Regions from separate parts of the Streptomyces sp. R11 genome, predicted to be linked through region 1. Evidence: riboswitches for the same ligand, from Rfam matches in the RefSeq annotation. Region 1 holds a riboswitch; each other region holds the start of a gene.

Region 1 (2,192 bases):
CCGTCGCGGAGCTCGATGGCCTCGAAGGCGCCCGTCGAAGCGCCGGACGGAACGGCGGCACGACCCGTGCTGCCGTCGTCGAGGCCGACCTCGACCTCGACCGTGGGATTGCCTCGGGAGTCCAGGATTTCCCGGGCTACGACGACGTCGATGGACGGCACGAGTATCTCCTTCTTGGGATGTGAAGCACTGTGTCGCTGGTGGTGCGGGGCTGTGAGCCTTGCGACTAGAGCCTAACCGCCCCGGGGACATCGGCAGCCGACCGACCGTCCCGTGGACAGGACCGAACCGTACCCATTGTTTCCTACCGGAACAAAGGGCGGGTGACTTACAGGGAAAGAAAAAGCCCCGCCCCGGTGCGTACGGGGGAACACGCACCGGGGCGGGGAGCCCGTGGGGGACGGGGGTGACCCTCACGAGGTCTTCATGATGAGTTCCACGGATGTGAGGGCTCTGCGGTTCAGCTTGTGGCCGCGTATTACTTCAGGTGCAGCTGCTGACCCGGGTAGATCAGGTCGGCGTCCTCGACGATGTCCTTGTTCAGCTGGAACAGCTTCTCCCAGCCGCCCTTGACCTTCTTCTTCTCGGCGATCGAGCTGAGGGTCTCGCCCTTGGCGACCTTGTACTCGCCGTCGCCCTTCTTGACCTTCTTGCCGGTCGGGGTGGTGACGGTCTTGGTCGACTTCTTCTCGGCCGCCGGACGCTCGGCGGAGCGGGAGGCCGGCTGCTCCTCGGTGGCGCGAGGGGCGTCCTCGGTGCTCTGCGAGGAGCCGGAGCCGTTGTACGCGGCGCTCGACAGGCCGGTGCCGCAGTGCGGCCAGGCACCCTTGCCCTGGCCCGCGAGAACCTTCTCGGCGATCTCGATCTGCTGGGCCTTGGTGGCCTTGTCGGCGGTGGAGGCGTACGCCGTGCCGCCGTACGCGGCCCAGGTGGAGGCGGAGAACTGCAGGCCGCCGTAGTAGCCGTTGCCGGTGTTGATCGACCAGTTGCCGCCGGCCTCGCACTGGGCGACGGCGTCCCACTCGGAGGCGGTGGCGGCGGAGGCGCTGCCGGCCGCCATCAGCGGGGCGGCGACGGCGGCGGCGCCGGCGACGCCGACGACGGCTATGGCGCGGGCGGCCTTGGACGGACGACGGTGCTTGCCCTTGCTGGAAAACAGCATGGTTGGATCCCCTCACCGACGCCTGCGAGGTGAGCTGTCGGGTTCGGGCCGGTTGAGTTGCCCGGCCGCGCTCGTCCGCCTTTCGGCTCGCGTTGCGCGGCTTCACCCCAAGCCGACTCCGGCGTGCGGCCCCGAAAGGCCTCAACTGCCGGACCCGGCGCTTACCTTGGGTCCCCCGCTCCTGCCTACGGCGCTTGACGCGACGACTGTTCCCGTGCGGCCGCTGGCAGGATTCGGCGTTGCGGCAGCCGGGGCTCGTGGTGACGAGCGATCACGACCGTAGACACCCGATTCCCGGAATTACAAAGACGATCAGGGCTTCTGAGATCTATCTCTCACTGCATTTAAAACGGACATTCAGGTGCGAAAGGTGACGCGAACTCCCGCTGTTTTTCGCCCCGTTCGGCCCTTATTCGACGGGGACGTCCAGGGTCTGACCGGGGGCGATGTCGTTCGCGTCGGCACCGATGGCGCCCTTGTTCGCGTCGTACAGCGCCCGCCACCCGCCGTCGAGGTCAAGGGAGTCGGCGATGGAGGCCAGAGTGTCGCCGGCCCGGACCTTGTACGAGGCATGGCGACCGGAGGGCTCGGCGGCCGGGTCGGCAGCCTCACTCTCGTCGGCACTGGACCCGCGGTGACGCCCGGAGCCGGCCGCCTCGCCGGTGAGCGTACTGGTGTCGACGAGGCTCCAGGCGCCCACATCTTGCACCCAGTTGTCCTGATTGTCCCCGTCCGGGGTCTCCACGGGGGAGCTGTCGGGCGACTGTGAGGCCTTGGCGTCAGGTGACGCGTCAGGCTTCGCCGAGCTGTCCGCCTTGGCCGACGAGGAAGGGGAGGAAGAGGGAGAAGAGGATGAATCCCGGGGCGATTCGGACGAAGCACTGGGGGATTCACTCGACGAGCTCGATGAACTCGACGGTCCATCGGTCGAGTCCGACGAGTTCGAGGAACCCGAGGAGTCAGACGAATTGGATGAACTCGACGAGCCGGACGAATCGAGCAAGCCGGAGGATCCGGACACCTCGGAGGG
Region 2 (2,192 bases), 570 kb from region 1:
TGCAGGACAGCCCGCACGGCCTGCGGGTCGTCGTGGGGGACGTGCGCGGCAAGGGCATCGGAGCGGTGGGCGCGGTCGCCGTGGTCATCGGGGCCTTCCGCGAGGCCGCCGAGCAGGAGACCACGCTGGAGGCGGTCGCACAGCGCCTGGAGCGGGCGCTGGTGCGCGAGCGCGACCGGCGTGAGTGGGCCGAGTCCGCCGAGGGGTTCACCACCGTCGTACTCGCCGAGCTGCCGCACGGCAGCGGGATCGTGCGCCTCGTCAACCGCGGGCATCCCTCGCCCCTGCTGCTGTACGCCGACGGCACCGTGCGCTCGCTGCCCGCCGCCGAGCCCGCGCTGCCGCTCGGCATGCGAGAGCTGGGCGTCTGGCCCGACCGGGCTCAGGAGGCCGACTGCCCGAGCGGGGCCACGCTGCTCCTGTACACCGACGGCCTGAGCGAGGCACGGGACGGCGACGACCGGTTCTACGACCCCGAGGCGGGACTGGCGGGGCGGGCCAACGCCCGTTGCGAGCCGGCGGCGCTGCTGGAGAAGCTGGCGGCGGAGGTGCGGCGGCACTCCGGGGGCGGGATGGCGGACGACATGGCCCTCATCGCCGTACGGCGGCCATGATGCGGTTCCTTGATCCTTGTCACCGGACGTGACCGGGCGACCCCCCTCCGCATAACAACTGACACACCGTCAACACCTGTGTGGCGTCTGAGGTCTGGCCAACTCGCCCGATTTAGGCCGCTCATGACCCGTAAGTCCAGGCGAAAATCGTTAATGATCAAGTGGAACAGCTTGGAATCCGCACCCCGGGTCTATTAACGTTCGATAACGCAGCGCGGTCGTCCCAGCCGTCACAAGAGGCGGCTCCGTGCGCATGCGCCGAATCTCGAAAGGGAACCGGGGAACCACCAACTTGGGGTGAATCGCGCAGATACCACCGTGAAGTCACGGGCGGTATACGCGCGTAGGAGACCTTCCTGCTCCGAACCCGTCAGCTAACCCGGTAGGCGAGAAGGAAGGAAAGGAGTACGCCCACGTGGCGTCCAACCGGCCTGCCCCGCAAGCCCCGTTCGTGCCGAGCCAGCGCAGCACCGACACCTTCGGCTACGACCGCAACCGCACCGACGAGGGCCCGTTCGAGGAGTGGAATCCCACCGCGGAGTCCCTTCGTCCCGTTCGCGGCAGGCATCGCGTCTCCAAGCAGCGCGGCGGGGGACTCGCCCGCAGCTCCACGGTTCTCGGCGTCGGTGTCATAGCCGCCGTCGGCGCGGGCGGCATGGCCAGCGCGAACAGCGGCAAGCCGCCGGTCGCGATCACCATGCCGGACCTGCCCCTGATCTCGGACGACTCCTCCGAGCCCGCCGAGGACGCGGCCACCGCGCTCAGCACCATGGGCGAGACCTACGACGAGACCGCGCAGGGCGGTTCCGACGCCGGTGAGGCGCTGCGGAGCCGGATCATCGCGCAGGCCGAGTACCAGCAGGACCAGATCGACAGCAAGGCCGCCGCAGCCGCGGTCGCCGCCGCCGAGAAGGAGGCCGCCGACGCGGCCGCCAAGGCGGAGAAGGAAGCCGAGGCCAAGGCCGCCGCCGCGAAGGCAGAGGCCGAGGAGGAGGCCCGCAAGAAGGCCGAGGCCGAGCGCCTCGCCGAGCTGGCCAAGCAGTACACGCTGCCGACCTCCTCCTACACCATCACCTCGACCTTCGGACAGGCCGGCGCCTACTGGTCCTCCGGGTACCACACGGGCCTCGACTTCGCCGCGCCCACCGGCACGCTGATCAAGGCCGTGCACAGCGGCACGATCACGTTCGCCGGCTGGGACGGCTCGTACGGCTACAAGACCGAACTCACCCTCGACGACGGCACCGAGGTCTGGTTCGCGCACCAGTCCTCGATCAGCGTGAGCGTCGGCCAGAAGGTCAACACCGGTGACGTCATCGGCCGCGTGGGCGCCACGGGCAACGTGACCGGCGCCCACCTGCACCTCGAGGTGCACCCCGGCGGCAGCTCCAGCGGCATCGACCCGCTGGCGTGGCTGCGCGGCAAGGGGCTCACGCCCTGAGGCGTTACGGCCTCTGTCCTTGTGAAGTTCCCAGCTGTCCTTCTGAAGTTCCCGGCTGAAGTCCGTTCACACCTGTTCCCCGGCGTTCCTGTCCTGATCCCCGGCAGTCCTGACGGCGTCCCCCCGACGTCAGGGCT
Region 3 (2,192 bases), 1.8 Mb from region 1:
CACCACGCGCGCGTGACGGTGCGCCACGCGCGCGTGTGTGCTCGTCAGGCCGGGCGGACCACGCTGTGGATCGACGACTCTCCGTCGTAGAAGATCGACTCCTCGCGGACGTACGCGCCGGGCTTCGGGGCGTGGATCATCATGCCGTTGCCTATGTAGAGGCCCACGTGCGTGATGTCGTCGTAGAAGAAGACGAGGTCGCCGGGCTGGGCGCTGGAGACGGAGACCGTGGTGCCGGCGTTGACCTGGTCGTAGGTGACGCGCGGGATGTCGACGCCTGCGGCCTTCCAGGCGGCCTGGGTGAGGCCGGAGCAGTCGTAGGAGTCGGGGCCGGTGGCGCCCCAGACGTACGGCTTGCCCACCTGGGAGCGGGCGAAGGCCAGGGCCTTCTCGGCCTTGGTCGCGTACGAGGAGTCCGACGCGGATGAGTCGGAGGAGGACGAGTCGGACGAGGAGTCCTGGCTCTCCTGCTGCTGGGCCGCCTCCTGGCGCCGGCGCTCGGCCGCCTCTTGCTGGCGGGCCAGTTCCGCCGCCTTGCGGGCGGCCTCCTCCTCCTTGCGCTTCTCGATCGCGGCGAGGCGCGCCTTCTCCTCCGCCGTCAGCTTCGAGAGCAGTTCGCGTGCGTCGGCGAGCTTCTTCTGGACGGTGGACTTGGCCGTCCGCAGGTCGTTCTGCGACTTGGTGAGCGTTTCGAGGCTCTGGGCGGCCTCCTGGCGCTTCTTCATGGTCGCGGACTGCTGGGTGAAGTAGTCGTCGACCGATTCCTTCTGGCGGCCCGTCATGCGGTCCATCAGCTGGGTCTGGTCGAAGTAGTCCTGCGGGGTGTCCGCCAGGAGGAAGGTCGCCGTGTCGGGGGCCGAGGCTCCCGTGCGGTACTGGGCGGCTGCGTTGCGGCCGAGTTCCTCACGTGCGTCGTTGAGCTTCTGGGTGCGCTGGGCGACGTCGTCGAGGAGGGTGTCGACGCGCTTGCGCTGCTTCGCGGTCTTCTCCTTGGCCGCGTTGTACTTCTCGGTCGCCGACTCCGCCTGGCGGTAGAGGTCGTCGACCTTCTTCTCGACCTCCTCGAGGCTCGGCTTGTCGTCCGTCGAGGGGCTCGCGTTGGCCGTCTGGGACAGCAGGGCGACGGAGGTGAGGGCCGCCGTGGCGAGGGCGGGGGTCCGTATGCCTGCTACGCGCGTACCAGCGGGACGCGACTTGCGGTGCGACGCCAAGGGAGGCGACTCCTTCCATGCTCCGCCTACCGAGTTAGCTGTCGGGTTCGGGCGGGTGGTTCGGAAGGGTTGCCCTACGGCCGTTCCCCGGGCGGGAGTCGGGCCGATTCACCCCAAGTTCGGTGGGTCCCCGGCTCCGGGTGCACGGCGGCGCTCCGGACTCGGCGGAGGCCGTGCGGCCCGGCGTCGTTCGCCGGTGGGGGTCGTACGGCCTGTCCGGCACGGTAGCCAACTCGTGTGGCCCCTGTGAAGGTTGATGTTCGATATGCCCGATACATTTTCGTGACCTTGGCGATGTGTGCCGTGGATCGTGGTCGATGTGGGGCTGTTGGTGGTGGGTTGCGGGACTTTCGGGGATTGGGGTACGTGTCGGTGGAATTGGGTCGGTTGGGTTCAGGGGGTTGCGGATCGTAATGGGATGGTTCTGGAGGGTGAGGGGGGTGTTTGGGTGTGCGGGGTTTGAAGATCGGTGGCCCCTGAAACAGGTGATGTTCTCAGGGCGGCGGCGGGCTGTCAGTGGGGAGCCCTAGACTCGGAGAGCGATGAGCAGCCTCTTTGACGACAGCTTCCTGGCGGACCTCCAGGCCCCGCGGGCCCATGCGGAGGAACCCCCGCCGCCGCCCGAGGACGATCACGCTCCGGAGCCGGTTCCGGACGATCTGTTCGGCGGGAAGTTCGACGTGCCGCCGGACCGGGACGACTACTACCGCGACGGTGCCCCGCGCCCGGCCCTCGACGCGGCGGCGCTGCTGGAGGGGCTGAACGAGAACCAGCGTGCGGCCGTCGTCCACTCCGGTGGCCCGCTGCTCATCGTGGCCGGTGCCGGGTCCGGCAAGACGCGTGTGCTCACCCATCGCATCGCGCACCTGCTGGCCGAGCGGAATGTGCATCCGGGTCAGATCCTCGCGATCACCTTCACCAACAAGGCCGCGGGCGAGATGAAGGAGCGTGTCGAGCAGCTCGTCGGCCCGCGCGCGAACG
Region 4 (2,192 bases), 1.6 Mb from region 1:
AGCAAGGTCCTGCTGCGCCACCCCACCCTGTCCGACGACGAGTTGGCGGCGACGGCGCGGTCGGTGGTCGGCTCCCTCGCGACGGTCACCATGTCGGGGCCCGGGACCGTCGAACTCCAGCCATGCGGCATCACGAAGGCGACCGGTCTCGCGCTCGCCGCCGAGCATCTCGGTCTCGGCGCGCGCGAGACGATCGCCTTCGGGGACATGCCCAATGACATCCCCATGTTCGACTGGGCCGCCCGCGGGGTGGCGATGGCCAACGCGCATCCCGAACTCAAGGCGGTCGCCGACGAGATCACCCTCTCGAACGAGGACGACGGCATCGCCGTCGTCCTCGAGAGGCTGTTCGCGGGGAGCCTGGCCGACTTCGCCCGGTAGGGCATGTCGTCGGCGGCCAGGCCCCGCGCCCGGGCCTAGTAGGGACCGTTCACGTTGTCGATCGAGCCGTAACGCGCGGCCGCGTAGTTGCACGCGGCCGTGATGTTCGCGACCGGGTCGAAGGGGTCGTACACCGTCCCCGGCACGTGGTACGACGCGAAGGTCGGGTCGATGACCTGCAGGAGGCCCTTGGACGGGGTGCCCGCGACGGCGTTGGAGTCCCAGTTGTTGATGGCCTGGGGGTTGCCGGACGACTCGCGCATGATGTTGCGGTGAATGCCCTCGTACGAACCCGGAATTCCGTTTTGCGCCATGATGTCCAGCGCGTTGCGGATCCAGCCGTCCAGGTTGTTCGGGTACGTCTTCACGGAGGACTGGGTGGCCTTGGCGACGCCCGACTTCTTGGCGGGTGCGGACGCCTTGTCGGCCGACTTGCCCGGCGAGCTCGCCTTCTTCGTCGCCCGGACCTCCAGGTCGAGGCCCGGGTGGATCAGACGGGGGTCGTCGCCGACGGCCTTGCGGTTGTCCTTGTAGAGCTGCTTCCAGCCGCCCTGCACGTCGTACCGGTCGGCGATGCCGTAGAGCGTGTCGCCCTTCTTCGTGGTGTACGCGACGGTCTTGGCCTTCACGGCGGCCTGGGGAGCGGCCTGCGCGACGGTGGGGGACTGGGCCGGCTGTGCGGCGCTCGCGGTGGTCGCGCTCAGGAGCGGGATGGCGAGGGCGGCGGTCCCGGTGCCGGCTGCGATGACGTGCCGGGTGAGCGGGTTGGTGCGGGGGCGGCGGTGCTTGCCTCGGGGCATGGCGCTGTTCCTCTCCGGCGCCTGCGAGGTGAGCTGTCGGGTTCGGGCGGGAGATGCCCGGCCGCGCCGCCGTGCGGCGGCGCGACTTCACCCCGAGCCGGTCCGGGGCGCCATCAAGACGTCCGGTCCGGCGACTTACCTGGGTCCCCCGCTCCTGCCGTGCGTGTATGAGTTGCGTGGGTGGGTGGCTCGGGCGGCGGCAGGATTAGGCGTCCGCCCGACTGAGCGGGAACGTATGCGAGAGCACATGCCTGGAACAAGTGCCGTGGTCACCTGTCGGCCGGTTGACCATGGTCTGGTGCGAATGGGGCGCTTGATCCTTTGCGGTTGCCAAGCCTCAACTTGCTGTGGAGCAAGGGGAGACGTGGGTGCGCCGAGACGGTTCCATGAATGGGCGTGAGTGACCCAATTCACTGGCATCCACAAGAGCGGCAAATCGGGCAATGAATCCAACTCGCCTTTAACCGGCTGTCCGTGGAGTCCGTTTCTCCCATGTCCGGTGGAAAAGTACCTCTTCGCCCTCCATGCAGATCACCTCGTTGGAGGCGATGAAGTCCTGCCGGTCGCAGCTGATCTCCGAGCGTGTGCGCACGGTTGCGTCCCACCCCAGCTCCGGGCGGTGCAGGCGGATCGACCAGTCCGAGCGGGTGCGGGCCGACAGGGGGTCCCACTCGTTGATCGTGTACGTCTCCAGCGCTTCCTCGGTGAACTCCAGGCCGTCGGAGTACACGCGCGTGCCGCCGTACCGGGGGGCGACCTCCAGGCGCCACTCGCCCTTGGCCACGTCTCGCACGACGAGGCGCTCGGGGCGGGGCTCGTCCAGCGTGATGGGGGAGTTCACGCCGAGCGGTTCCGCCTGCTCCGGTTCCTCGAAGGTGATCGCTGTGTCGTCTGCTGACTCGTCCAACGCACGCGCGCGTACCGGAAGTTCCAGCGAGCTTCCCGACGGTTCCAGGCCGAAGCCCGCTGCCGAGTCCGGCTGGGGCCAGATCCACGCCAGTACGCGGAGGA

Evidence for each region. Region 1 has a riboswitch for cyclic di-AMP ahead of AB5J55_RS17255 (transglycosylase family protein). Riboswitches for the same ligand answer to the same signal wherever they lie in the genome.
Region 2: linked by a shared signal. The riboswitch ahead of AB5J55_RS19960 (M23 family metallopeptidase) and the one ahead of AB5J55_RS17255 (transglycosylase family protein) in region 1 are both predicted to bind cyclic di-AMP.
Region 3: linked by a shared signal. The riboswitch ahead of AB5J55_RS25890 (NlpC/P60 family protein) and the one ahead of AB5J55_RS17255 (transglycosylase family protein) in region 1 are both predicted to bind cyclic di-AMP.
Region 4: linked by a shared signal. The riboswitch ahead of AB5J55_RS24910 (transglycosylase SLT domain-containing protein) and the one ahead of AB5J55_RS17255 (transglycosylase family protein) in region 1 are both predicted to bind cyclic di-AMP.

Annotation. Positions count from the first base shown of each region.
Region 1 is NZ_CP163432.1:3,808,959-3,811,150, forward strand. Features, by position in the region: gene eno (phosphopyruvate hydratase) at 1-161, opposite strand, end outside; gene AB5J55_RS17255 (transglycosylase family protein) at 479-1,162, opposite strand; cyclic di-AMP (ydaO/yuaA leader) riboswitch at 1,167-1,365, opposite strand; gene AB5J55_RS17260 (transglycosylase family protein) at 1,572-2,192, opposite strand, start outside.
Region 2 is NZ_CP163432.1:4,378,478-4,380,669, reverse strand. Features, by position in the region: gene AB5J55_RS19965 (PP2C family protein-serine/threonine phosphatase) at 1-614, shown strand, start outside; cyclic di-AMP (ydaO/yuaA leader) riboswitch at 861-1,018, shown strand; gene AB5J55_RS19960 (M23 family metallopeptidase) at 1,030-2,055, shown strand.
Region 3 is NZ_CP163432.1:5,560,098-5,562,289, forward strand. Features, by position in the region: gene AB5J55_RS25890 (NlpC/P60 family protein) at 45-1,211, opposite strand; cyclic di-AMP (ydaO/yuaA leader) riboswitch at 1,220-1,388, opposite strand; gene pcrA (DNA helicase PcrA) at 1,754-2,192, shown strand, end outside.
Region 4 is NZ_CP163432.1:5,362,216-5,364,407, forward strand. Features, by position in the region: gene AB5J55_RS24905 (HAD family hydrolase) at 1-381, shown strand, start outside; gene AB5J55_RS24910 (transglycosylase SLT domain-containing protein) at 417-1,181, opposite strand; cyclic di-AMP (ydaO/yuaA leader) riboswitch at 1,187-1,355, opposite strand; partial or broken gene AB5J55_RS24915 (CocE/NonD family hydrolase) at 1,642-2,192, opposite strand, start outside.